DNA from 3 places in the Streptomyces sp. NPDC005070 genome. Region 1 is predicted to be linked to each of the others. Evidence: riboswitches for the same ligand, from Rfam matches in the RefSeq annotation. Region 1 holds a riboswitch; each other region holds the start of a gene.

Region 1 (13,749 bases):
CTCACCCCGCAGGGCGCGGCCGACTTCGGCTGGTTCGCCTACAGTCCGCTGTCGGACGCGGTCCGCTCGCCGGGCATCGGCGCCGACATGTGGATCATGGGTCTGGCCTTCTCCGGCTTCGGCACCATCCTCGGCGCGGTCAACTTCATCACCACGATCATCTGCATGCGCGCTCCCGGCATGACGATGTTCCGTATGCCGATCTTCGTGTGGAACGTCCTGCTCACCGCGGTTCTGGTGCTGCTGGCCTTCCCCGTCCTCGCCGCGGCGCTGTTCGCCCTGGAGGCGGACCGAAAATTCGGAGCGCACGTCTTCGACGCGACAAACGGCGGAGCCTTGCTCTGGCAACACCTCTTCTGGTTCTTCGGCCATCCAGAGGTGTACATCATCGCGTTGCCGTTCTTCGGCATCATCTCCGAAGTCATCCCGGTGTTCTCGCGCAAGCCGATGTTCGGTTACATGGGCCTGATCGGCGCGACCATCGCGATCGCGGGTCTCTCCGTGACCGTGTGGGCGCACCACATGTACGTCACCGGGGGCGTCCTCCTCCCGTTCTTCTCCTTCATGACGTTCCTCATCGCCGTACCGACCGGCGTGAAGTTCTTCAACTGGATCGGAACGATGTGGAAGGGCTCGCTGTCCTTCGAGACACCGATGCTCTGGGCCGTCGGCTTCCTCATCACCTTCACCTTCGGTGGTCTGACCGGCGTCATCCTGGCCTCGCCGCCGATGGACTTCCATGTGTCCGACTCCTACTTCGTGGTGGCGCACTTCCACTACGTCGTGTTCGGCACCGTGGTGTTCGCGATGTTCTCCGGCTTCCACTTCTGGTGGCCGAAGATGACGGGCAAGATGCTCGACGAGCGTCTCGGCAAGGTCACCTTCTGGACGCTGTTCGTGGGCTTCCACGGCACGTTCCTGGTGCAGCACTGGCTGGGTGCCGAGGGCATGCCGCGTCGTTACGCGGACTACCTCGCGGCCGACGGCTTCACCGCGCTGAACACGGTCTCGACGATCAGCTCGTTCCTGCTCGGCCTGTCGATCCTGCCGTTCCTCTACAACGTGTGGAAGACCGCCAAGTACGGCAAGAAGGTCGAGGTCGACGACCCGTGGGGTTACGGCCGTTCGCTCGAGTGGGCGACCTCCTGCCCGCCGCCGCGGCACAACTTCCTCACCCTGCCGCGGATCCGCAGTGAATCCCCGGCGTTCGACCTGCACCACCCGGAGATCGCCGCTCTCGACCAGCTCGAGAACGCCGGTCACGGTTCGTCGGCCCTTCCTGGCGGAAAGGAGGCCGGCAAGTGAAGGTCCAAGGCAAGATGTTCATCTGGCTGGCGCTGTTCATCCTCATCATGGGGATCGTCTACGGCGTCTGGTCCAAGGAGCCGGCCGGCACCACGGCCCTCTTCATGGGCTTCGGCCTGAGCATGATGATCGGCTACTACCTGGCCTTCACGGCCCGGCGGGTCGACGCCATGGCGCAGGACGACAAGGAGGCCGACGTCGCGGACGAGGCCGGCGAGGTGGGCTTCTTCAGCCCGCACAGCTGGCAGCCGCTCGCGCTCGGCACCGGTGGCGCGCTCGCCTTCCTGGGCGTCGTCTTCGGCTGGTGGCTGCTGTACTTCTCGGCACCGCTGATCATGCTCGGCCTGTGGGGCTGGGTCTTCGAGTACTACCACGGTGAGAACCGCACCCAGTAGCACGCGCTGAACGCCCGGGAGCCCGGACACTCCGTCAGGAGAGTCCGGGCTCCCTCGTTTGCCGCGACTTGTGTCCCTCGCTCGGCTCACCCGGCGCGCCGTGCTTGACGGGCGTCCATAGCGTGGACTCATGAACCACTCACCGCGCATCCGCACGGTCGTCAGCTGCACCGCGCTGGTGGTCGCCCTCGGCGCCGGCGCAGCCGCCTGCGGCTCCGACGACCACCCGCTCTCGGCGAAGCCGTACGACGCGGCGGGACAGATCTCGTTCAAGGGCCTCTCCGAGGACAGCAAGAAGCAGACCAAGGTCGACCCCGACAAGCCCCTGGAAATCACCTCCGAGAGTGACGAGGGGCGCATCACCGACGTGACCGCCACGGACGGGTCGGGGCGCTACGTCGCCGGCGAGCTGGCCGCCGACGGCAGCCGATGGCACAGCACCTCACCCCTCGCCGCGGGCGCTCACTACACGGTGCGCGTCAGCACCGAGGACGAGGACGGCGCCCCCGGCCGCAAGGTCATCGGCTTCGACACCAGTACGCCGAAGACGAAGGCGCTGCTGAACGTCGAGTTCGGGCCCAAGACGGGCAGATACGGCGTCGGCCAGCCGATAACCGCCGAACTCAGCGCCCCCGTCAAGGACAAGGCGGCCCGCACGATCGTCGAACGCGCCCTCCGGGTCGACTCCACCCCCGCGGTGGACGGCGCCTGGCACTGGGTGGACGACAAGACGCTGCACTACCGCCCCAAGGAGTACTGGCCCGCCCACGCCGGCATCACGGCCCACAGCAACCTCGCCGGCGTCAGGATCGGCGAACGCCTGTGGGGCGGCGACGCCAAGACGGTGAAGATCACCACGGGCGACAGCATGGTCGCCCTGACCGACGCCGCCACCCACTCCATGACCGTCTACCGCAACGGCCAGGACATCAAGGAGATCCCCGTCACCACGGGCAAGCCCGGCTTCGACACCCGCAACGGCGTCAAGGTCGTGCTCGGCAAGGAGTCCCTCGTACGGATGCGCGGTACCAGCATCGGCATAGCCGAGGGCAGTTCGGACTCCTACGACCTGGAGGTGCGCTACGCGACCCGGGTCACCTGGAGCGGTGAGTACGTCCACGCCGCGCCCTGGTCGACCGGCTCCCAGGGGTACGCGAACGTCAGCCACGGCTGCACCGGCATGAGCACCGCGAACGCCGAGTGGTTCTTCAACACGTTCAACGAGGGCGACATCGTCAAGGTCGTCAACTCCGACGGCAAGACGATGGACGCCTTCGGCAACGGCTTCGGCGACTGGAACCTCGACTGGAAGAACTGGCGCGAGGGCAGCGCGCTGGTGGCCGGTTCCCCCGACGCCCCCAGCCTCGCCCAGCGCGCCAGACTGCGCCCCGAGAGCGTGTGAGTGCGCGCCCCGGGCCTGTCCGCCGATCTTCCGCCGTACGGACGACGGGAGGGTGCGGACAGGCCCTGGCGGGGCGCGTGTAGCTCAGGCGCTCAGAAGATTCCTGCGACGCAGCAGGGAGGCCAGTGAGGCGGCGAACTCCACCGGGTCGACCGGCAGGGTCACCGCGGCGTCGGCACGGCTCCAGGTGGCCAGCCAGGCGTCCTGCGGGCGTCCGATGAGCACCAGCGCGGGCGGGCAGTTGAAGATCTCGTCCTTGATCTGCCGGCACACCCCCATGCCGCCCATCGGCACCGCCTCGCCGTCCAGGACACAGACGTCGATGCCGCCCTTGTCGAGCTCCCTGATGACGGCGGCCGGTGTCGCGCACTCGACGAACTCGACGAGGGGAGCGTCCGGGGCGGGCCTGCGCCCGGTGGCGAGCCGCACCTGCGCGCGGGTGTTGGAGTTGTCGCTGTAGACCAGCACCGTGGCGGTCGGCTGCATTCTTCCTCCGAGACGTCAGCGTCGTACGGACATCGTGCGGTCGGGCTGATCGTCCCCGCCCGATGCGCGGATGCTACTCCCTTGAACACCTCGTCAGCACCGGTTCGGACACGGCTTCGATGGTCCATCCGGGCTGGACACACCCGGTCAACACCCCGAACGGCACCCCCCGGCGTGAGGGCGGGATAAGCGACCGACATAATGTCGGTCGTGGCGACAGCAACGACAGTAGAAACCGGGCACGCGCACCCGTCGGTCAATCGGCCGAACCTCACCAGCGTCGGAACCATCATCTGGCTGAGTTCCGAGCTGATGTTCTTCGCGGCCCTCTTCGCGATGTACTTCACCCTGCGATCGGTGACCGGGCCGGATCACTGGAAGGAAATGGCGTCCAGCCTGAACCTTCCGTTCTCGGCGACGAACACCACGATCCTGGTGCTCTCCTCCCTGACCTGCCAGCTCGGCGTCTTCGCCGCCGAGCGCGGGGACGTGAAGAAGCTCCGGATGTGGTTCATCGTCACCTTCATCATGGGTGCGATCTTCATCGGCGGTCAGGTCTTCGAGTACACCGAACTGGTCAAGAAGGACGGGCTCTCGCTCTCCTCCGACCCCTACGGCTCGGTGTTCTACCTGACCACCGGCTTCCACGGACTGCATGTGACGGGCGGACTCATCGCCTTCCTGCTGGTCCTCGGTCGCACCTACGCGGCTCGGAGATTCACTCACGAGCAGGCGACCGCCGCCATCGTCGTGTCCTACTACTGGCACTTCGTCGATGTCGTCTGGATCGGCCTTTTCGCCACGATCTACCTGATCAAGTAATCGGGCCCACCGCCCGAAACATCCAGAAGCACCGACGCAGAAGATCCTGACACCGGGGTAATCCGTGAAAAAGCTCTCCGCACGACGACGCCATCCGCTGGCGGCGGTCGTCGTCCTACTCCTCGCGCTGGCGGCCACCGGGGGGCTGTACGCCGCGTTCGCACCCGCGGGCAAGGCACAGGCCGACGAAACCGCCCAGTCCCTCGGTATCACCGAGGGCCAGAAGCTGTACTCCGTGGGCTGCGCAAGCTGCCACGGAGCCGGCGGTCAGGGCAGTTCCGACGGTCCGAGCCTGGTGGGTGTGGGCGCCGCGGCGGTCGACTTCCAGGTCGGCACCGGCCGTATGCCGGCCCAGCAGCCGGGCGCTCAGATCCCGAAGAAGAAGGTCATCTACACGCAGGCCGAGATCGACCAGCTCGCGGCCTACATCGCCTCGCTCGGCGCCGGCCCCGCGATCCCGACCAAGAACCAGGTCAGCCCCGAGGGCGCGGACATCGCCAAGGGCGGTGAACTCTTCCGTACCAACTGCGCTCAGTGCCACAACTTCACCGGCAAGGGCGGCGCGCTGACGCACGGCAAGTTCGCGCCGAGCCTGGAGGGTGTCGACCCGAAGCACATCTACGAGGCCATGCAGACGGGCCCGCAGAACATGCCGTCCTTCCCCGACACCACGCTGACGGGGAAGAACAAGCAGGACATCATCGCGTACCTCGACGCGGTCAACGGTGACGACACCGAGAGCCCGGGCGGTCTTGAGCTGGGCGGCCTCGGGCCGGTCAGCGAGGGCCTGTTCGGCTGGGTCTTCGGTCTCGGAACCCTGGTCGCCGTCGCCGTCTGGGTCGCCGCTCGGACCGCAAAGGCCAAGAAGTCATGAGTAGCCAAGACATTCCAGAAGAGAACGTGCCCGCTGTGCGGGCCTCCGACGACCACGCCGGTCACGGTCATGGTGCGGTAGCCGTCGCGGACGAGCAGAACCCGTTCGCGGACCCGGGGCTGCCGCCCCACGAGCACCGCATCCAGGACATCGACGAGCGGGCCGCCCGGCGGTCCGAGCGTCTGGTCGCCCTGCTGTTCGTGCTGTCGATGGTGGCCACCGTCGGCTTCATCGCCGCGTACGTGGCGATCCCGAACGACAAGTCGATCTTCGTGTTCCCGCTCGGGCACATCGGCGCGCTGAACTTCGCGCTGGGCATGTGTCTCGGTGTGGCGCTGTTCTCGATCGGCGCGGGCGCGGTCCACTGGGCCCGCACCCTGATGTCCGACATGGAGATCGCCGACGAGCGTCACCCGATCGAGGCGGAGCCCGCGGTCAAGGCCAAGGTCCTGGCCGACTTCAAGGACGGCGCCAGGGAGTCCGCGCTCGGCCGCCGCAAGCTGATCCGCAACACGATGTTCGGCGCGCTGGCCCTGTTCCCGCTCTCCGGTGTCATGCTGCTGCGCGACCTCGGCCCGCTGCCCGGCACGAAGCTGCGCCACACGCTGTGGTCCAAGGGCAAGCTCCTCGTCAACATGAACACGAACGAGCCGCTGCGTCCCTCGGACCTGGCCGTCGGTTCGCTCACCTTCGCCAAGCCCGAGGGCCTGGAGGAGCACGACGAGGACTTCCAGAAGCAGATCGCCAAGGCGGCCCTGATGATCATCCGGCTCCAGCCGGAGGACATCAAGGACAAGCAGGAACTCGAGTGGTCCTACCAGGGCATCGTGGCGTACTCGAAGATCTGCACCCACGTCGGCTGTCCGATCTCCCTGTACGAGCAGCAGACGCACCACGCGCTGTGCCCGTGCCACCAGTCCACCTTCGACCTCTCCGACGGTGCCCGGGTCATCTTCGGCCCGGCGGGTCACGCCCTGCCGCAGCTGCAGATCGGCGTGAACGCTGAGGGCTACCTCGAAGCGCTCAGCGACTTCAAGGAGCCCGTCGGTCCTGCATTCTGGGAGCGCGGATGAGCACTACCACCACCTCCGACTCGCGCCCCTCGCGCGAGAAGGCACCCGCCGGTGAGCGGGTCGCCGACTGGGCCGACGGCCGTCTCGGGATCTACTCCCTGGCCAAGTCCAACATGCGCAAGATCTTCCCCGACCACTGGTCGTTCATGTTGGGTGAGGTCTGCCTCTACAGCTTCATCATCATCATCCTCACGGGTGTGTACCTGACCCTGTTCTTCCACCCGTCGATGAACGAGGTGGCGTACCACGGCAGCTACGTCCCGCTGCAGGGCCAGTTGATGTCCGAGGCGTTCAACTCGACCATGCACATCTCCTTCGATGTGCGCGGTGGTCTGCTGATCCGTCAGATCCACCACTGGGCCGCGCTGATCTTCCTCGCCGGCATGTTCGTGCACATGATGCGCGTGTTCTTCACGGGTGCGTTCCGCAAGCCGCGTGAGGTCAACTGGGTCTTCGGATTCCTGCTGTTCGTCCTCGGCATGTTCACCGGCTTCACCGGTTACTCGCTCCCGGACGACCTGCTCTCCGGCACCGGTGTCCGCTTCATGGAAGGCGCGGTCCTGTCCGTGCCGATCGTGGGCACGTACCTGTCGTTCTTCCTGTTCGGCGGCGAGTTCCCGGGCGGCGACTTCGTGGCCCGCTTCTACTCGGTGCACGTGCTGCTGCTGCCGGGCATCATGCTCGGCCTGGTCGTCGGCCACCTGATCCTGGTCTTCTACCACAAGCACACGCAGTTCGCGGGCCCCGGCAAGACGAACAACAACGTCGTCGGCATGCCGCTGCTGCCGGTCTACATGGCCAAGGCCGGAGGCTTCTTCTTCCTGGTCTTCGGTGTCATCGCGGCCATCTCGGCGATCGCCTCGATCAACCCGATCTGGACGATGGGTCCGTACCGTCCGGACATGGTGTCCACGGGCGCCCAGCCCGACTGGTACATGGGCTTCTCCGAAGGCCTGATCCGTGTCATGCCGGGCTGGGAGATCAACCTCTGGGGTCACACGCTCGTCCTGGGTGTGTTCATCCCGCTGGTGATCTTCCCGCTGGTCCTGGTCGCGATCGCGGTCTACCCGTTCATCGAGTCCTGGGTCACCGGCGACAAGCGCGAGCACCACATCCTGGACCGCCCGCGCAACGTCCCGACCCGGACCGCGTTCGGTGCCGCCTGGATCAGCTGGTACTTCGTCCTGCTCGTCGGCGGCGGCAACGACATCTGGGCCACGCACTTCCACCTGGCGATCAACTCGATCACCTGGTTCGTGCGCATCGCCTTCTTCGTCGTGCCGGTGCTCACCTTCATCGCCACCAAGCGGGTCTGCCTCGGCCTCCAGCGCCGGGACCGGGACAAGGTGCTGCACGGCCGCGAGTCGGGCATCATCAAGCGGCTGCCGCACGGTGAGTTCATCGAGGTGCACGAGCCGCTCAGCCAGGACGCGCTGCACACGCTCACCGCGCACGAGCAGTACAAGCCGGCCGAGATCGGCCCGACGGTCGACGAGAACGGTGTCGAGCGCAAGGTCTCGGGCACGCAGAAGCTGCGCGCCAAGATGAGCGAGGGCTTCTACGGGGACGAAGGCCAGATCCCCAAGCCCACCGTCGAGGAGTACAAGGAGATCGCGAGCGGCCACGGCCACCACTGATCCCTGATCCCCGGCTGTTCGCCACGGCAGGAGCCCCGTCCACGCAATGGACGGGGCTCTTCGCCGTCTCCGGGCTGGATAGGGTGGACTCACCCGGTGGTGCGGGGCGATCCACCCCGCGTCACCCATGACCGTGTCACCCGCGACCGCGTGACCCACGAACCCAGGAGCGACCATGAGCGCTGTGAACCCCGCTGGAGGCGACACCGCGGCGGGCCGTTCCTGGCCCGCGGTACTGAACGGACTGCTCGAAGGCCGCGACCAGAGCGCGGACGACACCGCCTGGGCCATGGACCGCATCATGCGCGGCGAGGCGACCGACGCGCAGATCGCCGGGTTCGTGGTGGCCCTGCGGGCCAAGGGCGAGACCGTCCAGGAGATCGCCGGACTCGTCCGCGCGATGTACGAGCACGCCAACGTGATCGAGGTGCCCGGACACACCGTCGACATCGTCGGAACGGGCGGCGACGGCGCGAAGACCGTCAACATCTCCACGATGTCCTCGATCGTGGTGGCCGGCACCGGCGCCAAGGTCGTCAAGCACGGCAACCGGGCGGCGTCCTCCGCGTCCGGGGCGTCGGACGTCCTGGAGAAGCTCGGCGTCAATCTCCAACTGCCGGTGAGCCGGGTCGCCGCGGTGGCCGAGGAGGCCGGGATCACCTTCTGCTTCGCGGTCAAGTTCCACCCGGCGCTGCGTCATGTGGCGGCGGCCCGCGGCCAGTTGGGCATCCGGACCACCTTCAACGTGCTCGGACCGCTGACCAACCCGGCGCGGGTGAAGGCCCAGGCGGTCGGCGTCGCCGATCCCAGGATGGCGCCGATCGTGGCGGGCGTGTTCGCCGAGCGCGGCAACTCCTCGCTCGTCTTCCGCGGCGACGACGGCCTCGACGAGCTGACCACCACCGCGGGCTCCCACGTCTGGGTGGTCCGCGACGGCAAGGTCACCGAGGAGCGCTTCGACCCCCGCGACGTCGGGCTCGACATCGTCCCCGTGGAGGCCCTGCGCGGCGCCGACGCCTCGTACAACGCGGAGGTCGCCCGGCGCCTCCTGGACGGCGAGAAGGGGCCCGTACGGGACGCGGTCCTGCTGAACTCGGCGGCCGCCCTGGTGGCCCTGTCGCCGACCGGCGCGCCGCTCGCCGAGCAACTCCGCGCCGGAATGGAGAAGGCCGCCGAGGCCATCGACTCCGGCGCCGCCAAGCGCACCCTGGAGCGCTGGGTGGCCGCCAGCAACGCCTGATCCACCCGGGATCCCACGCGAGACGCGGTCCGGATCGTGGACCGCGTCTTGCGTGGGGAAGATCCTCTGGCAAGATGCTGTACCAGGTCATGAGTGACAGCCATCAGGCCCCGGCCGGCTGTCCGGCAACCCTCCGTCCGTGGCGGGGTGCCCCGGGTGAAGACCAGGTCGTAGGCAGCGAGGCCTACGGCAAGCGCGGACCCCTCCCGCTCTCCGGGCGGACAACCAGGGGTCCTGGTCGTTCGAGGGAGCCTTCTGTGAGCAAGCGAATGCGTTAGGGCGCCGAGCCCCGCCTCCGCACACGCCTTTCACCCTTCTCCCGCGCTGAGCGCCGTCCTCCGGCGGCCGGCTCGCGCGGTGATTCCGCCTGCCTCTCACAGGAGCTCGCCATGTCTGCTTCCACCGTTGCCACCGACCGGACCGTTTGTGCCCCTCTGTCCGTTCTCGGCCGGGATGTCACCGTCCCGCTCGTCACCGGCGGCGAGGTGACCTACGCGGCGCTCGACTACGCCGCCAGCGCGCCCGCCCTCCAGCGGGTGTGGGACGACGTGGCCGCGTACGCGCCGTACTACGGCAGCGTCCACCGGGGCGCCGGCTACCTCTCGCAGCTCTCCACCGACCTCTTCGAGAACGCCCGCAGGACCGTCGCGGAGTTCCTCGACTGCCGCGCCGCCGACCAGGTGGTCTTCACCCGCTCCACCACCGACTCGCTCAACCTGCTCGCCGCGGCGCTCCCGGCCGGCTGCCAGGTCTTCGTCTTCGAGACCGAGCACCACGCCTCGCTGCTGCCCTGGCGTGACGCCCGGGTGACCTACCTGAACGCCCCGCGCACCCCCGCCGAGGCCGTCGAGACCCTGGAGTGCGCCCTCGCCGCCCGCGACCCTTACGGGCCGGCCCTGGTCTGCGTCACCGGCGCATCGAACGTCACCGGGGAGCTGTGGCCGGTGCGGGAGCTGGCCGCCGCCGCGCACGCCCACGGCGCCCGCATCGTCCTCGACGCGGCGCAGCTCGCCCCGCACCACCCGGTGTCGGTCCAGGACCTCGACGTCGACTGGGTCGCGTTCTCCGGGCACAAGCTGTACGCGCCCTTCGGCTCCGGCGTCCTCGCGGGCCGCTCCGACTGGCTGCGCGAGGCCGACCCCTACCTCGCGGGCGGCGGGGCCAGCCGCAAGGTCACCCGGCGCGCGGACGGCGGCGTGGACGTGGAGTGGCACGACAGCGCCGCCCGCCACGAGGCCGGCTCGCCGAACGTCATCGGCGCCTACTCGATCGCGTCGGCCTGCAAGGCGCTCACCGACGAGGGCTTCGACAACCTGCTCGCCCGCGAGCGGCACCTGATCCGCACCGTCCGCGAGGGCCTCGCCGAGGTCCCCGAGGTCCGCGTCCTCTCCCTCTTCGGTGACGACGCCCCGCGGGTCGGCGTCATCTCCTTCGTCGTCGAGGGCTGGAACAGCTCGCACTTCGCGGCCGCGCTCTCCGCCGAGTACGGCATCGGAGTGCGCGACGGCCTCTTCTGCGCCCACCCGCTCGTCCGCACACTCCTCGGCAGCGACCCGGAGACCGCGGGTGAGTGCGGAGCCCCCGAGGCCGCCCCCGGCGAGAAGTCCCTCAACGCCATCCGCGTCAGCTTCGGGGCCGGCACCCCCGACGAGCACGTCGAGCGGTTCGTCCGCGCGGTGCGCGAGCTCGTCAGGGACGGCGCGCGCTGGCAGTACCGCACCGAGGACGGCCGCTGCGTCCCGGCGGTCTGACGCCCACGGCAGCTCCGCCCGGAGGCGGCGCCGCGTCGGTCAGGAGTCGAGACCGATCGCGAACGCCGCCTCCAGGTCGTGCTGGGAGTACGTACGGAACGCCACGTGCGTGTCCGTCGCCTCGACGCCCGGGATCTTGCTGATCTTGCCGGGGATCACGTCCGCCAGGTCGTCGTGGGCCTGGACCCGGACCATGGCGATCAGGTCGTAGGTGCCGGTGACGGAGAAGACCTCGCTGACGCTCTCCAGCGACGCGATCGACTCGGCGATCTCGGGGATGCGGTCCACGCTGGTCTTGATGAGGACGATCGCGGTGATCACGGCTGGTTCTCTCCCTAGGGGCCGCTGCTGGGGATCTCACCCTACTCGCGGTCCACGGGACCCGGCCGCTCCACCGGGGGCCCCGGCAGGACCCTCCGGACGGGCACGACGGCCGGGCGGCGCCGGAAGCGGGCCCACGCGTAGACGAAACCCAGGGAGAAGCCCACGAGGTGGGCCAGATAGGCGACCCCGGGACCCGAGCTGCTGCGGCCCGCCGCCAGCCACTGCAGGGAGAACCAGAACGGCAGCACCACCCAGGCCGGGAACCTCAGCGGCAGGAAGAACAGGAACGGGAAGAGACTGGTCACCCGGGCCTTGGGAAAAAGGTAGAGGAACGCGCCGAGTACCGCGGAGATCGCCCCGGAGGCCCCGACCAGGGACTGCTGCGAGGTCGCGTTGGCGGCGGCGTACCCGAGCAGGGCCAGATACCCGCAGCCCAGGTAGAAGAGGGCGAACTCCAGATGGCCCATGCGTTCCTCGGTCATGAGCCCGAAGACGTAGAAGAAGAGCATGTTGCCCAGGAGATGGAGCCAGCTTCCGTGGATGAACAGGGCGGTCGCCGGTGTGAGCGCCTCGCCCGGCGCCCCGTCGAACAGGGCGGCCGGCACGACGCCCCAGCGGCGGAAATACGCCCGCTGCGCGACCAGCAGCTCGTCCCCGGTGCCGTACGCGGGATCGAGCCCCGAGGCGGGACCGATCACGAAGATCAGACAGCACAGGACGATCAGTCCGTACGTCACCGGCGCGGACCGGCCCCGCAGCGCCCCGCCGACCGTCGCACTCCAATTGCCGATCATGGTGCAGAGCATGACGTAACCACGCCGATGCGCACAGACCGCCTCGCCGCCGTGGACAGCCGAGCGTCGAGTACCCGCCAGGCCGTAGGGTTACGAGCCAAAGCGCCGGGAAAACCGCGCCGGACGGACACTAGAAGGAAAGCGGCTGCCCTATGACGGTTCCCCTGCCCGATGCCAAGACCCGCTGGCGCTGCACCCTCTGTGGCAACCTCACGCGTTTCGACGTGACTCGCTCGTCGAAGGTCGTCGAGTATGTGCACCTGGACCTGGCCGGTGAGCCGAAGGTCGAGGAGCGCGAGGTGGTCAGTGAGACCATCGAGGCGGTGCGGTGCCGTTGGTGCAACGCGGTGGATCAGGTCGAACTCGTGGACAGGCCGGGCGCCGGCTCCTGACGGAGCGGGGCCCGCACGGATATTGGGGTGAAACGGATGGTGGAGACCACAGGCGGGGAGCCGGACGACGGCACCGCCGAGGTGCTCGACCGTCCGCTGCCCGACGGCGTGCGCCGTCGGGTCGTGCAGATCGTCTCGGACGGCTTCGGCGGGCTGACGGTGTCCGAACTGCCCGCGCAATTGAGGCAGTACGCCCGGTTCGCCCCCAATCGCCGCGTCAAGTTCGCCGGTAACGCGATGGCGGCGGCGCTGGAGACGGACCCGCTGTTCAGACAGCGCATCGCCGAGAAGCTCAGAGAGACCCAGTCCGAGCTCGTCGGCGCTCTCGACTCGGGCGCGCCGCCCCCGGCCGCGGATCCGCTGGACGTGGCGGCCGCGGCCTATGTCGTGCGCCCGGCCGGCTGGGTGAAGCTCGTGACCGCCGCGGGCGAGGAGGCCCTGCGGGCGGACGCCGAGCGCGCCGGCGAGGAGAGCCGCGCCGAACTGGACCGGCTGCGCGCGGACCTCGCGGAGGCCCGCGGGCAGACCCGCGCCGAGACCGAACGGCTGCGTACGGAACTGGAGTCGGCCAGGAAGGAAGCGGAATCGCTTCACCGCAAGCTGCGCGGGGCCCTCAGTGACGTCAAGCGCGGTGAGGCGGCCCTGCGCAAGCTCCAGGCCGAGACGGACGGCGCGAAGGCGGAGAGCCAGGCACAGGTGTCCGCGGCCGAGAGCGAGACGCGGCGCCTCAAGGCGCGGCTCTCGGAGGCCGAGGCGGCCCTGGAGGCCACCCGCAAGGCGGCCCGCGAGGGGCGCAGCGTCGAGGACATGCGGGTGCGGCTGCTGCTCGACACGGTCCTGGAGGCGGCCCAGGGGCTGCGCCGGGAACTGGCGTTGCCTCCCGTCTCCGTGCGGCCCGCGGAGACGGTCGAGGCGGTCGAACCGGGGCGGATGACCCCGAAGGACATCGCCACCCGCGCGCTGTCCGAGAACGACCCCGCGATCCTGGACCAGTTGCTCGCGCTGCCCCAGGCGCATCTGGTCGTCGACGGCTACAACGTCACCAAGACCGGCTATCCCCAGATGCCGCTGGAGAAGCAGCGGCTGCGGCTGCTCGGACAGCTCTCGCAGCTCGCCGCGCAGACCGGCGCCGAGGTCACCTGTGTCTTCGACGGGGCGGAACTGGCCGCGCCGGTGCTGCTCGCGCCCCCGCGCGGGGTGCGGGTGCTCTTCTCCAAGCCCGGCGTCACGGCGGACGAGCTGATCCGTCAGCTC
Region 2 (4,945 bases), on a different contig from region 1:
TGAACCACTTGACGGTGCCCTGAGCCATGCCTAACTCCCCTATTACTGGCCCTTGCACAGATCCACACTTCGCGGATCCGGGTCAGACCTCACCCCCCAACGGTTGGGGGTGTGCGCCGGAACGCGTCGACCGCGGCTGAATGTATCTGTCCAACTGCCCTCTGCAACAGGTCAATCGGACGAGAATTCTGGGCATGGCCGATCAATGATATGCGGAGAATGCGCAAGGATTCAGGGCAAGTCGGGCCCCGTAAATGCCATAAAATGCCCAAAAAGGTGAGCCATTTTGGCTACTTCTTGTCGCCCGCCGAACGGTCACTCATATGCGTCCGGCATGAAACCAACATCAAAATTGGAGCGACTTCCCCAACTCTAGCGCGTTCAACCCTACAGAATTGCCCCCTCCGCTTGTCTTACGGAGGGGGCAATTATGTGAACGCAATGTGTTCGGCATTACCGAGGGTAACGATCAGCCTCCGGCGACAGCCGGAATGATCGAGACGCCCACGCCGTCCGGAGTCGCCGTCTCCAGGCCCTGCTCGAAGCGCACGTCGTCGTCGTTGACGTACACGTTGACGAAGCGGCGCAGCTTGCCCTGGTCGTCCAGGACGCGCGCGGCGATGCCCGTGTGGTTCTTCTCCAGGTCGCCGATGACCTCGGCGAGGGTCGCGCCCTCGGCCGTCACCTCGGCGGCGCCACCGGTGTAGGTGCGCAGGATGGTGGGGATGCGGACGTTGACGCTCATGATGCGAGGCCAGCCTCTCGGAAGGAGTCGAGGTTCGGGCGGATGGTCGCGGTCAGCCCGGTGTCGGAGGCCACGGCGTCCAGGGTCTTGAGGCCGTCGCCGGTGTTCAGCACGACCGTCGTGAGGGCCGGGTCCAGGAGACCGTTCTCGATGAGCTTGCGGGTGACACCGACGGTCACACCGCCCGCCGTCTCCGCGAAGATGCCCTCGGTGCGCGCGAGCAGCTTGATCGCGTCGACGATCTGCTCGTCGTTCACGTCCTCCACCGCGCCGCCGGTGCGCCGGGCGATGTCGAGCACGTACGGACCGTCCGCCGGGTTGCCGATCGCGAGCGACTTGGCGATCGTGTCCGGCTTCTGCGGCCGTACGACGTCGTGGCCGGCCTTGTAGGCGACGGACACCGGGGAGCAGCCCTCGGCCTGGGCGCCGAAGATCTTGTACGGCTTGTCCTCGACGAGCCCGAGCTTGATCAGCTCCTGGAGTCCCTTGTCGATCTTCGTGAGTTGGGAGCCGGAGGCGATCGGCACGACGAGCTGGTCGGGGAGCCTCCAGCCGAGCTGCTCGCAGATCTCGTACGCCAGGGTCTTGGAGCCCTCGGCGTAGTAGGGCCGCAGGTTGACGTTGACGAAGCCCCAGCCCTCGCCGGCCGGGTCGCCGATCAGCTCGGAGCAGAAACGGTTCACGTCGTCGTAGTTGCCCTCGATGCCGACGAGCTCGCCGCCGTAGACCGCGGCCATGACGACCTTGCCCTGCTCCAGGTCGTGCGGGATGAACACACAGGAGCGGAAGCCTGCGCGGGCCGCCGCGGCGCCCACCGCTCCGGCGAGGTTGCCGGTGGAGGAGCAGGAGAGGGTGGTGAATCCGAAGGCGCGGGCCGCTTCGATGGCCTGGGCGACGACGCGGTCCTTGAAGGAGTGCGTCGGGTTGCCGGAGTCGTCCTTGACGAAGAGCTTTCCGGCGTCGACGCCGAGCTCGCGGGCGAGGTTGTCGGCCTGGACGAGCTTGGTCCAGCCGGGGTTGATGTTCGGCTTGTCCGCCACGTCCGCGGGGACGGGCAGCAGCGGCGCGTAACGCCAGATGTTCGCGGGTCCCGCTTCGATGCGCTTGCGGAGTTCCTCGGTGTCGTAGGCCGAGAAGTCGTAGGCGATCTCCAGCGGGCCGAAACACTCCTCGCAGGCGAAGACCGGGCCGAGCGGGACGCGGTGTCCGCACTCGCGGCAGGAAAGCGCCGCGGCCGGTCCGAGGTCCACCGCGTCGGCGGAGTTCGTGGTGCTTGCAACTGTCTGCGCAGCCATGGAGGCGAGGCCCTTTCTCCTCATCTTCCTCACGGCGCACTTCGCCGTGAGACGGATTTGGCACCTTCCCTAGCCGGGAGCCTCGCGACGCGATCGACATCGATCGGTACGAGACCGGCTGGAGGGTTGCCGGGGCTTCATCGGGCCGTATCCCTCTGCCCCTCTGGATGAGCGGTATTTGATTGTTGAACTGTTGAACACGATACGCGCCGACGATCCAGGACATGCGATGGTCATGCGCGTTGTTCAAGACTGTAACCGAAGGCCAGGACAGTTGAGATAGTCGTCCGAACCGCGAGACGACGGCAATCGATCTGCCGCTGGCCGCAGCGGGCACGCCGATGAGAGCGTGTGATCAGACAGTGAGGAGCCGCAGACGGTGCTGAGAGAAGTCGAAAGCTGGCTGAGCACACGCTCCTGGTCCGCGACCGACCGCCCGCTCCACAGGATCATGGCAGCCAAGCGCGTCACCGGGTCGACGGTGAGTGTCGTGCTGCCCGCGCTCAACGAGGAGGAGACGGTCGGAGAGATCGTCGCGATCATCCGCCACGACCTGATGCAGCAGGTGCCCCTCGTCGACGAGATCGTCGTCGTCGACTCCGGCTCGACCGACCGCACCGCCGCGGTCGCCGCCGCCGCTGGCGCGCGTGTCGTGCACCGCGACGACATCCTCCCGCGGATCCCGGCCGTGCCCGGCAAGGGCGAGGTGCTGTGGCGGTCGCTGCTCGTGACGAGCGGGGACATCGTCTGCTTCATCGACGCGGACCTCAAGGAGTTCTCGTCCGACTTCGTCTCCGGGATCGTGGGCCCGCTGCTCACCGAACCCGGCGTCGACCTGGTCAAGGCCATGTACGACCGCCCGCTGGCCGGCGGCGGCGGGCAGGGCGGCCGGGTCACCGAGCTGATGGCCCGCCCGCTCCTGAACATGCACTGGCCGCAGCTCGCGGGCTTCGTCCAGCCGCTCGGCGGCGAGTACGCGGCCCGCCGCTCGCTGCTCGAACAGCTCCCCTTCCCGGTCGGCTACGGCGTCGAACTGGGCATGCTCGTCGACTCCCTGCACCTGGTGGGACTGGACGCCCTCGCCCAGGTCGACGTCGGGGTGCGCAAGCACCGCCACCAGGACGGCCAGGCGCTCGGCCGCATGGCCGCCGCGATCTACCGCACCGCGCAGCTCCGGCTGGCGCGCGGGCACCTGATCCGCCCCGCCCTCACCCAGTTCGAGCGGGACCGCGACGGTTTCCGGCCGCGCACGTACTCCGTGGACACGGAGGAAAGGCCGCCGATGAGCGAAATCTCCGAGTACCAGACGCGCAAAGCCGCGTAGTCCGGCGCCGACGGCCGCCGATCGCATACGGCCGAAGGGCGCGTTTGAGCGTTTCGAGACGGGGCTAGGTTTCGAGGCATGGCTTCAACGCACGGTGCCCACAGGATTCTGGTCGCCTCCAACCGCGGCCCGGTCACCTACGAGGTACGGGAGGACGACTCGCTGCACGCCAGACGCGGCGGCGGCGGTCTCGTCTCGGGACTCTCGGCGATCGGGCCGGACGCGGGTGCCCTCTGGATCTGCTCCGCCCTCGGCGACGGCGACCGGGAGGCCGTCCGGCGCGGAGTCCACGAGGACGGCGTACGCATGCTGGCCATCGACGCCGCCACGCACGCCGACGCGTACAACGGCATCGCCAACTCCGTGCTGTGGTTCGTGCACCACCTGCTCTACCAGACCCCGCTGGAGCCGGTCTTCGACGCGGAGTTCCGGCGCCGGTGGGAGTCGTACCGGACCTACAACCGCGCCTTCGCCGAGGCACTGGCCGAGGAGGCGGCCGACGGCGCGGCCGTGCTGGTCCAGGACTACCACCTGTGCCTGGTGCCCGGGATGCTCCGCGAGCTGCGCCCCGACCTGCGCATCGGTCACTTCTCCCACACTCCGTGGGCGCCCGAGGACTACTTCCGGATGCTCCCCGACGACATCCGCGCGGAGCTGATGGCGGGCATGCTCGGCGCGGACCGGGTGGCCTTCCTGACCTGGCGGTGGGCCACCGCCTTCATGCGCTGCGCGGAGGGGACCGAACCCGGCCGCTACCGCGCCACCGGGACCTCGGGCGGCGCCCCCCGGACGATCGAGCACCTGGAGGGCGCCCTGCCGCCGGTGCGCGAGACCCGCGTCGGCGTGCACGGCCTCGGCGCGGACGCCGAGTTCCTGCGCGAGCGCTCACACCGCGCGGACGTCGGGGAACGGATGGCGGCGCTGCGCGAGGAGATCGGCGCGGACCGCAGGACGATCGTGCGCGTCGACCGGACCGAGCTGTCCAAGAACATCGTGCGGGGACTGCTGGCGTACCGGCAGCTCCTCGACGACCGTCCCGAGTGGCGCGAGCGGGTCGTCCACGTGGCGTTCGCCTATCCGTCACGGCAGGACCTCGCGGTGTACCGGGACTACACGGCCGAGGTGCAGCGGCTCGCCGACGAGATCAACGAGCGGTACGGAACGCCCGGCTGGACCCCGGTGGTGCTGCACGTGAAGGACGACTTCGCGCGCTCGCTCGCCGCCTACCGGCTCGCCGACGTCGCCCTCGTCAACCCCATCAGGGACGGCATGAACCTCGTCGCCAAGGAGATCCCGGTCGTCTCCGACGAGGGCTGCGCGCTGGTGCTGTCCCGGGAGGCCGGGGCGTACGAGGAACTGGGCGAGGACGCGATCTCCGTGAACCCGTACGACGTGACCGGGACGGCGCGGGCGCTGCACGAGGCACTCGGCATGCAGCCGGGCGAACGGGCGGAGCGCACCAAACGCCTGGCCGCCGCGGCCACCGCCCTGCCCCCGGCCCAGTGGTTCCTGGACCAGCTCCACGAGCTGGAGAGCTGAGGAGGAACGGGCGGCGGTCGCGGGTCCGGTCCGGTGGGTGGG
Region 3 (4,945 bases), on a different contig from region 1:
TCCGCCGGACGCTGGTGGACGCGACACCGGTGAAGGCCGCCGCGGAAGCGGCCGGAGAACGGGAGGTGCGGGTTTCATGGAGGCGCCTGCCTGGACCGGGTCCTGTGGGTGTCGGCCGCGCCGGACCGGCATTGAAGCGGGCACGGCGAGCGGGGCGGCCCGGTCCGGCGGCTCGCCGGAGTTCTGTTCGCGGGGCCGTGGAATCCACATGGAAGTGCGGACACCCGGCGACGCGGCGCGGGACACGCCCTGATGAGTCGGCTTTTGCCAGGATTGCTTACTTTCGCCTGGATCGCCTGCGCGCGGGTCGACGCCTCACGGCCTGCCGGAGCTCTTCGTCGTCATCCAGCGCTCCGCGCCGGGAATGCGTCGTTTCCGGGGATGGGACAGAGTGATGGCATGGGCCACCTGTGGATGACGTGGTCGCTCGAGGGCGTCGGATCGGCCGGCCAGAACGTCCCCGACGTGGAAGCGGCCTGCCGCTCTCTGGTCGGCTCCGTGGAGCGGTCCCGGCGGGTCTTCGAGACGACCGAGCCGTGGGAGGAACTGCGTGATTCGGCGCTGGTGCTCCAGGACCGGATTCTGGGTCAGGGGCGCGAGGTCCTGGAGCAGGGCCGGCGGTGGAACTCCACGGTGAACGGTGTCAGCATCCTGCTGGTTCCGCGCGAGTGACGGGTCCGGGCGGGTGACCGGTCCGCGCGAGTGTCGGGTCCCGGCGAGTGACCGGTCCGGACGCCGGGCCGGTGGCCGCGGAACGGCGAATGCCGTTCGCGCGAGGAACCACCCACCTGCCCGGCACACACGCTTCCGCCGGAAGCGTCAGACCTCCGCCCCGAGCGGCACCACGTCGTGCGCCTGCCGGAACGCCGAGTGATCACCGAGACGGCGTACGTAGTCCAGGAGCCGGGGGCGCGAGCCGAGGGCGCGGGACCGGCCGAGACCGATGAGCGCCGTCCACACGTCCACGTCCGCCGCCGTGAGGAAGTCGCCCAACACGTAGGCGCGTCCTACGAGTTGGCAGTCCAACAGGTCCAAGGCCCCCGCGAGCCTCGAAGGCGCGGCGGACGGGGTGACATCGCGGTCCAGCAGATCGCGGAGGGCTTCGATGTCGGCGGCCAGGGACGGAGGACGGAGCGTGGAGGGGCACGTCGTGGTGTGACCGGAGAGCAGCCCGGCGAGATCGCGGAGGATGGCGGGCGGGTGGTTGCTGACGATGCGTCCGCTCCACCGGTCGCACAGGGCGGGCGCCGTGAGCGGCCCGTCGAAGTGATGCTCGGTGGCCTCGTAGGCGCGGCGCAGTGAGGCGAAGGCGTCGGGTGTCCGCGCGGGGTCCGCCAGGAGTGTGGTGGCGACCGAGTCCCGCAGTCCGAGCAGTCCGAGCGTGATGGCGATACGCAGCGAGAACGGACAACTCCGCGACAGATACAGCTCGTAGCGGTGCGGAGCGGGGTAGAAGCCGCCGGCGAGACCGACGCCGATGCGGCTGTCGACGCGGTGGGGGAGCGCGGACGGGGTCGACGTCGGCTTGAGCCGAAGGGCAGAGGGGAGCGAAAACTGGTCACAGGGGCGTGAGTTGGCAGTGCTGGACGTGCGCGAAGCTGTCTCGGGCATGACTCTCCCTGGGGGAAGGCGGAAGCCACCGCCGCTTTGTGGGCACCGGCGGCCGGATGCGGATTGACTGCGCTCGTCGCGCCGGTCCGGATCGAACGGACCGGCCGCGGATCAGTAAGCGCTGGAGACGCGCAGGAGGTCGATGTGCAGACGCCTCGTCAAACCGCTCTTGGGCAATTCCCACCGGTCCTGGCTCAGGGCTCGCGAGACGCGAGACCACGCTTGCCCCGCCACGCCGGCGGGACCCGGTCGTCACCCGGGGCACCCCGTCGCGGTGGAAGGGTTGCCTGTCAGCGGGCCGGGGCCGATGACCACTGGAGCGGGGTGTACCCGTACCGTGGCGCTGACAATCGTGACCGTCCATGCCAGTCTCGATGCGCCCCGTTGCGCCGTCAAGAAGGCCGTACGCACGGTCTCACCTGGTGGTCACCCGCATTGACATTGTTTTCCGGACAGGCCTAACCTGCGGCGCACCACAGGATGCCTTTTCGGCCGGAGAAGAAATGGTGACGGCGATGCACGGAGCTGACGGGACGGCCGCATGGCGGCGCCTCGGCCGCAATGTGCTCTGCGCCGACCGCTCCGTGGACCTGCTGCGCGTCAACAGCGCCCTGTGTACGGGCATCTGTCGCTCCCTCAGCCAAGGCTGACAGTCTCTCCGATTCCTCGCCCACCACGAACGCGCGGCTCCTCCGGGGCATCGGCGTTCACGTCGTCGGCGATCACGAACTGAGGGCTCGTCCGCATCCCTCGCGATCACGAACCGACGGTTCCTCCGAGCCATCGGCGATCACGAGCCGAGGGTGACGCCAGGTCTTTGACGACCACGCGCCGACCGGCTCCACCGAGCCCTCGGCGACCACCGCTGTCGCGAAACGCCCTTTCCCCGTCCGGCCCTCGTCCCGCAGGGGCCCGCGCATCGCCGTGTACCGAGCCGTCCCGCTCGGCGGTGCGCCGCCGCCCCGTGGTCCGGGGTGTCCGAATCCGCTGGAGTTCTCCATGAGCCAACCTCCCGGCGCCGCTGTGTCCTTCGGATCAGCACCGCCCGCCGAGGCGATCCCTCGCAACGATGTCCCCGTCGCGTCCGAACGACCGGCGGCCCAGCGGGTCCTTCCGCTCCGGCGACCCGGACGCTGGATCGTCACGGCCGTCGTGCTCGTGCTCGTCGCCCAGATCGCCCACGGACTGGTGACCAACCCCTTCTACCAGTGGGATCGCTTCCGGTACTGGTTCCTGCGCCCGACCATTCTCGACGGCCTGCTCATCACCCTCGAAGTCGCCTTCTACAGTGCGCTCCTGGGGCTGCTCGGCGGCATCCTGCTGGCCCTGGCCAGACTCTCCCGGAGCCCGGTGCTGCGCGCGGTGAGCTGGGTCTACACCTGGCTGTTCCGGTCGGTGCCGCTGATCGTGGTTCTGCTCTTCCTCTACAACTTCAGCGCGCTGTACCAGACGTTGAGCGTCGGAGTGCCGTTCGGGCCGGCCTTCTTCACCTTCGACGAGTCCCGCCTGGCGACGGACATGGCCGTCGCCGTCGTCGGACTGAGCCTGAACGAGGCGGCCTACGCCTCCGAAGTGGTGCGTGGCGGCATCCTCTCCGTCGACCAGGGCCAGCACGAGGCGGCTTCCGCCCTCGGTCTGCCGAAGCGCTACCAGTTCGCGAAGATCGTCTTCCCGCAGGCGCTGCGCTCCATCACCCCCAACTACGTGAACCAGTTGATCGGTCTGATCAAGGGCACCTCGCTGGTCTTCTACGTGTCCCTGCTGGACCTCTTCGGTTCCGTGCAGAGCATGGGCAGCACCTACCCCGGCGACATCGTGCCGCTGCTCCTCGTCGCCACCGCCTGGTACCTGATCCTCACCAGCGTCGTGTCCGTCATCCAGTTCTACGTTGAGCGGCACTACTCACGGGGCGCCCTGCGCACCCTGCCGCCGACTCCGTTGCAGAAGGCGCGGAACGGTCTGCGCGACGTGCGGGCCCGGTTCCGGAGGGAGACGGCGATATGAGCGGCGAGACGCATCTGACGACCGTGAGGACACGGACGGCTCCGGCCGTTGAGGTGGCGGACGCGGCTCCGGCCGCCGAGATCGCCGACGCGCTGCGGGTGGAGCCCGCCGCCGTCGAGGTGCACGACGTGCACAAGTGGTACGGGGCTCAACGGGTTCTGGACGGCGTGGAGTTGACCGTGCGACCTGGCGAGGTGACGGTCGTCCTCGGTCCGTCCGGCTCCGGCAAGTCCACGCTCCTCCGGGTGATCAACCACCTGGAGAAGCCCGAGATCGGTCACGTCAGCCTGAACGGCGAGCTCATCGGCGTACGCAGGCACGGCGACCGGCTGAGAGAGCTGAGCGAGCGGGCCATCCTCGCCCAGCGCAGCCGGATCGGGTTCGTGTTCCAGAACTTCAACCTGTTCCCGCACCTGACCGTGCTCGACAACGTGGCCGCGGCTCCGGTGGCGACCGGCAGGCTGTCCAAGGCCGCGGCACAGGAGCTCGCACGCGATCTGCTCGCCCGGGTGGGCCTGGCCGGCAAGGCCGCCGCCTACCCCCGGCAGTTGTCCGGCGGCCAGCAGCAGCGCGTGGCCATCGCCCGCGCCCTCGCCCTGCGCCCCGGAGTCATCCTCTTCGACGAACCCACCTCCGCGCTCGACCCCGAACTCGTCGGCGAAGTCCTCGCCGTCATCAAGGATCTGGCCCACAGCGGCACCACCCTCGTCATCGTCACGCACGAGATCGGCTTCGCCCGAGAGATCGCCGACCGTGTGGTCTTCATGGACGGCGGACGCATCGTCGAACAGGGCCCGCCCGAGCAGGTGCTGGACCATCCGCGAGAAGCGCGCACCAGAGAGTTCCTGAGCAAGGTGCTCTGACCGCTTCGCATCCGACGCGCAGCGGGACACCGCTCGACGAGGTGTTCCCTGCCCCCGCCGCCCCGACCCACGTCGGGGCGGACCCCCGATTCGGCGGCCCGCCGGGACCGTTCCCCCACATCTCTCATCGCACACTCGACAAGGACAGCCATGCGCACCCTCAGCCTGAACCGCACAGCCCTCCGCGGCGTCGCCGCCATCGCCGCCGTCGCCTCTCTCGCCGTCTCCCTCGCCGCCTGCGGCGGAGACAGCGACGCCGCCACTCGGACGGGTACCGACGCGGCCGGAACCGTGACCGTGGGCGCGCTCTCCAACGGGGCCGCGAAGGAGACCACATTGAAGGTCTCCGAGGTGAAGTCCATCAGCGCCGAGCTGCCCAAGTCCGTCGCGGAGAGAGGCACGTTGGTGGTGGGCATCGGCGCACTGCCCGCCGGGTCGCCGCCGCTGAACTTCGTCGGACAGGACCA

What was found. A riboswitch is a leader RNA that binds a small molecule or an ion and turns the genes downstream of it on or off. The one in region 1 is predicted to bind S-adenosylmethionine.
Region 2: it holds a riboswitch for S-adenosylmethionine, as region 1 does, so the genes downstream of both, thrC (threonine synthase) here and ACWEBX_RS13760 (aminotransferase class V-fold PLP-dependent enzyme) in region 1, are expected to answer to the same signal.
Region 3: it holds a riboswitch for S-adenosylmethionine, as region 1 does, so the genes downstream of both, ACWEBX_RS11060 (putative leader peptide) here and ACWEBX_RS13760 (aminotransferase class V-fold PLP-dependent enzyme) in region 1, are expected to answer to the same signal.

Annotation. Positions count from the first base shown of each region.
Region 1 covers NZ_JBSFZS010000032.1:55,742-69,490, forward strand. Annotated here, with positions in the region: gene ctaD (aa3-type cytochrome oxidase subunit I) at 1-1,305, shown strand, start outside; gene ACWEBX_RS13720 (cytochrome c oxidase subunit 4) at 1,302-1,700, shown strand; gene ACWEBX_RS13725 (Ig-like domain-containing protein) at 1,831-3,102, shown strand; gene ACWEBX_RS13730 (hypothetical protein) at 3,187-3,588, opposite strand; gene ctaE (aa3-type cytochrome oxidase subunit III) at 3,790-4,410, shown strand; gene qcrC (cytochrome bc1 complex diheme cytochrome c subunit) at 4,475-5,284, shown strand; gene qcrA (cytochrome bc1 complex Rieske iron-sulfur subunit) at 5,281-6,357, shown strand; gene qcrB (cytochrome bc1 complex cytochrome b subunit) at 6,354-7,994, shown strand; gene trpD (anthranilate phosphoribosyltransferase) at 8,170-9,234, shown strand; SAM riboswitch class IV at 9,320-9,436, shown strand; gene ACWEBX_RS13760 (aminotransferase class V-fold PLP-dependent enzyme) at 9,624-10,985, shown strand; gene ACWEBX_RS13765 (Lrp/AsnC family transcriptional regulator) at 11,025-11,306, opposite strand; gene ACWEBX_RS13770 (rhomboid family intramembrane serine protease) at 11,348-12,103, opposite strand; gene ACWEBX_RS13775 (hypothetical protein) at 12,256-12,495, shown strand; gene ACWEBX_RS13780 (NYN domain-containing protein) at 12,532-13,749, shown strand, end outside.
Region 2 covers NZ_JBSFZS010000259.1:313-5,257, forward strand. Annotated here, with positions in the region: gene ACWEBX_RS37090 (cold-shock protein) at 1-28, opposite strand, end outside; gene ACWEBX_RS37095 (MoaD/ThiS family protein) at 470-745, opposite strand; gene thrC (threonine synthase) at 742-2,040, opposite strand; SAM riboswitch class I at 2,058-2,214, opposite strand; gene ACWEBX_RS37105 (glucosyl-3-phosphoglycerate synthase) at 2,420-3,364, shown strand; gene ACWEBX_RS37110 (alpha,alpha-trehalose-phosphate synthase (UDP-forming)) at 3,443-4,903, shown strand.
Region 3 covers NZ_JBSFZS010000023.1:72,546-77,490, reverse strand. Annotated here, with positions in the region: gene ACWEBX_RS11075 (acyltransferase family protein) at 1-27, opposite strand, end outside; gene ACWEBX_RS11070 (hypothetical protein) at 400-672, shown strand; gene ACWEBX_RS11065 (cell envelope biogenesis protein OmpA) at 820-1,611, opposite strand; gene ACWEBX_RS11060 (putative leader peptide) at 1,723-1,845, opposite strand; SAM riboswitch class IV at 1,825-1,969, opposite strand; gene ACWEBX_RS11055 (hypothetical protein) at 2,127-2,261, shown strand; gene ACWEBX_RS11050 (amino acid ABC transporter permease) at 2,611-3,615, shown strand; gene ACWEBX_RS11045 (amino acid ABC transporter ATP-binding protein) at 3,714-4,478, shown strand; gene ACWEBX_RS11040 (ABC transporter substrate-binding protein) at 4,629-4,945, shown strand, end outside.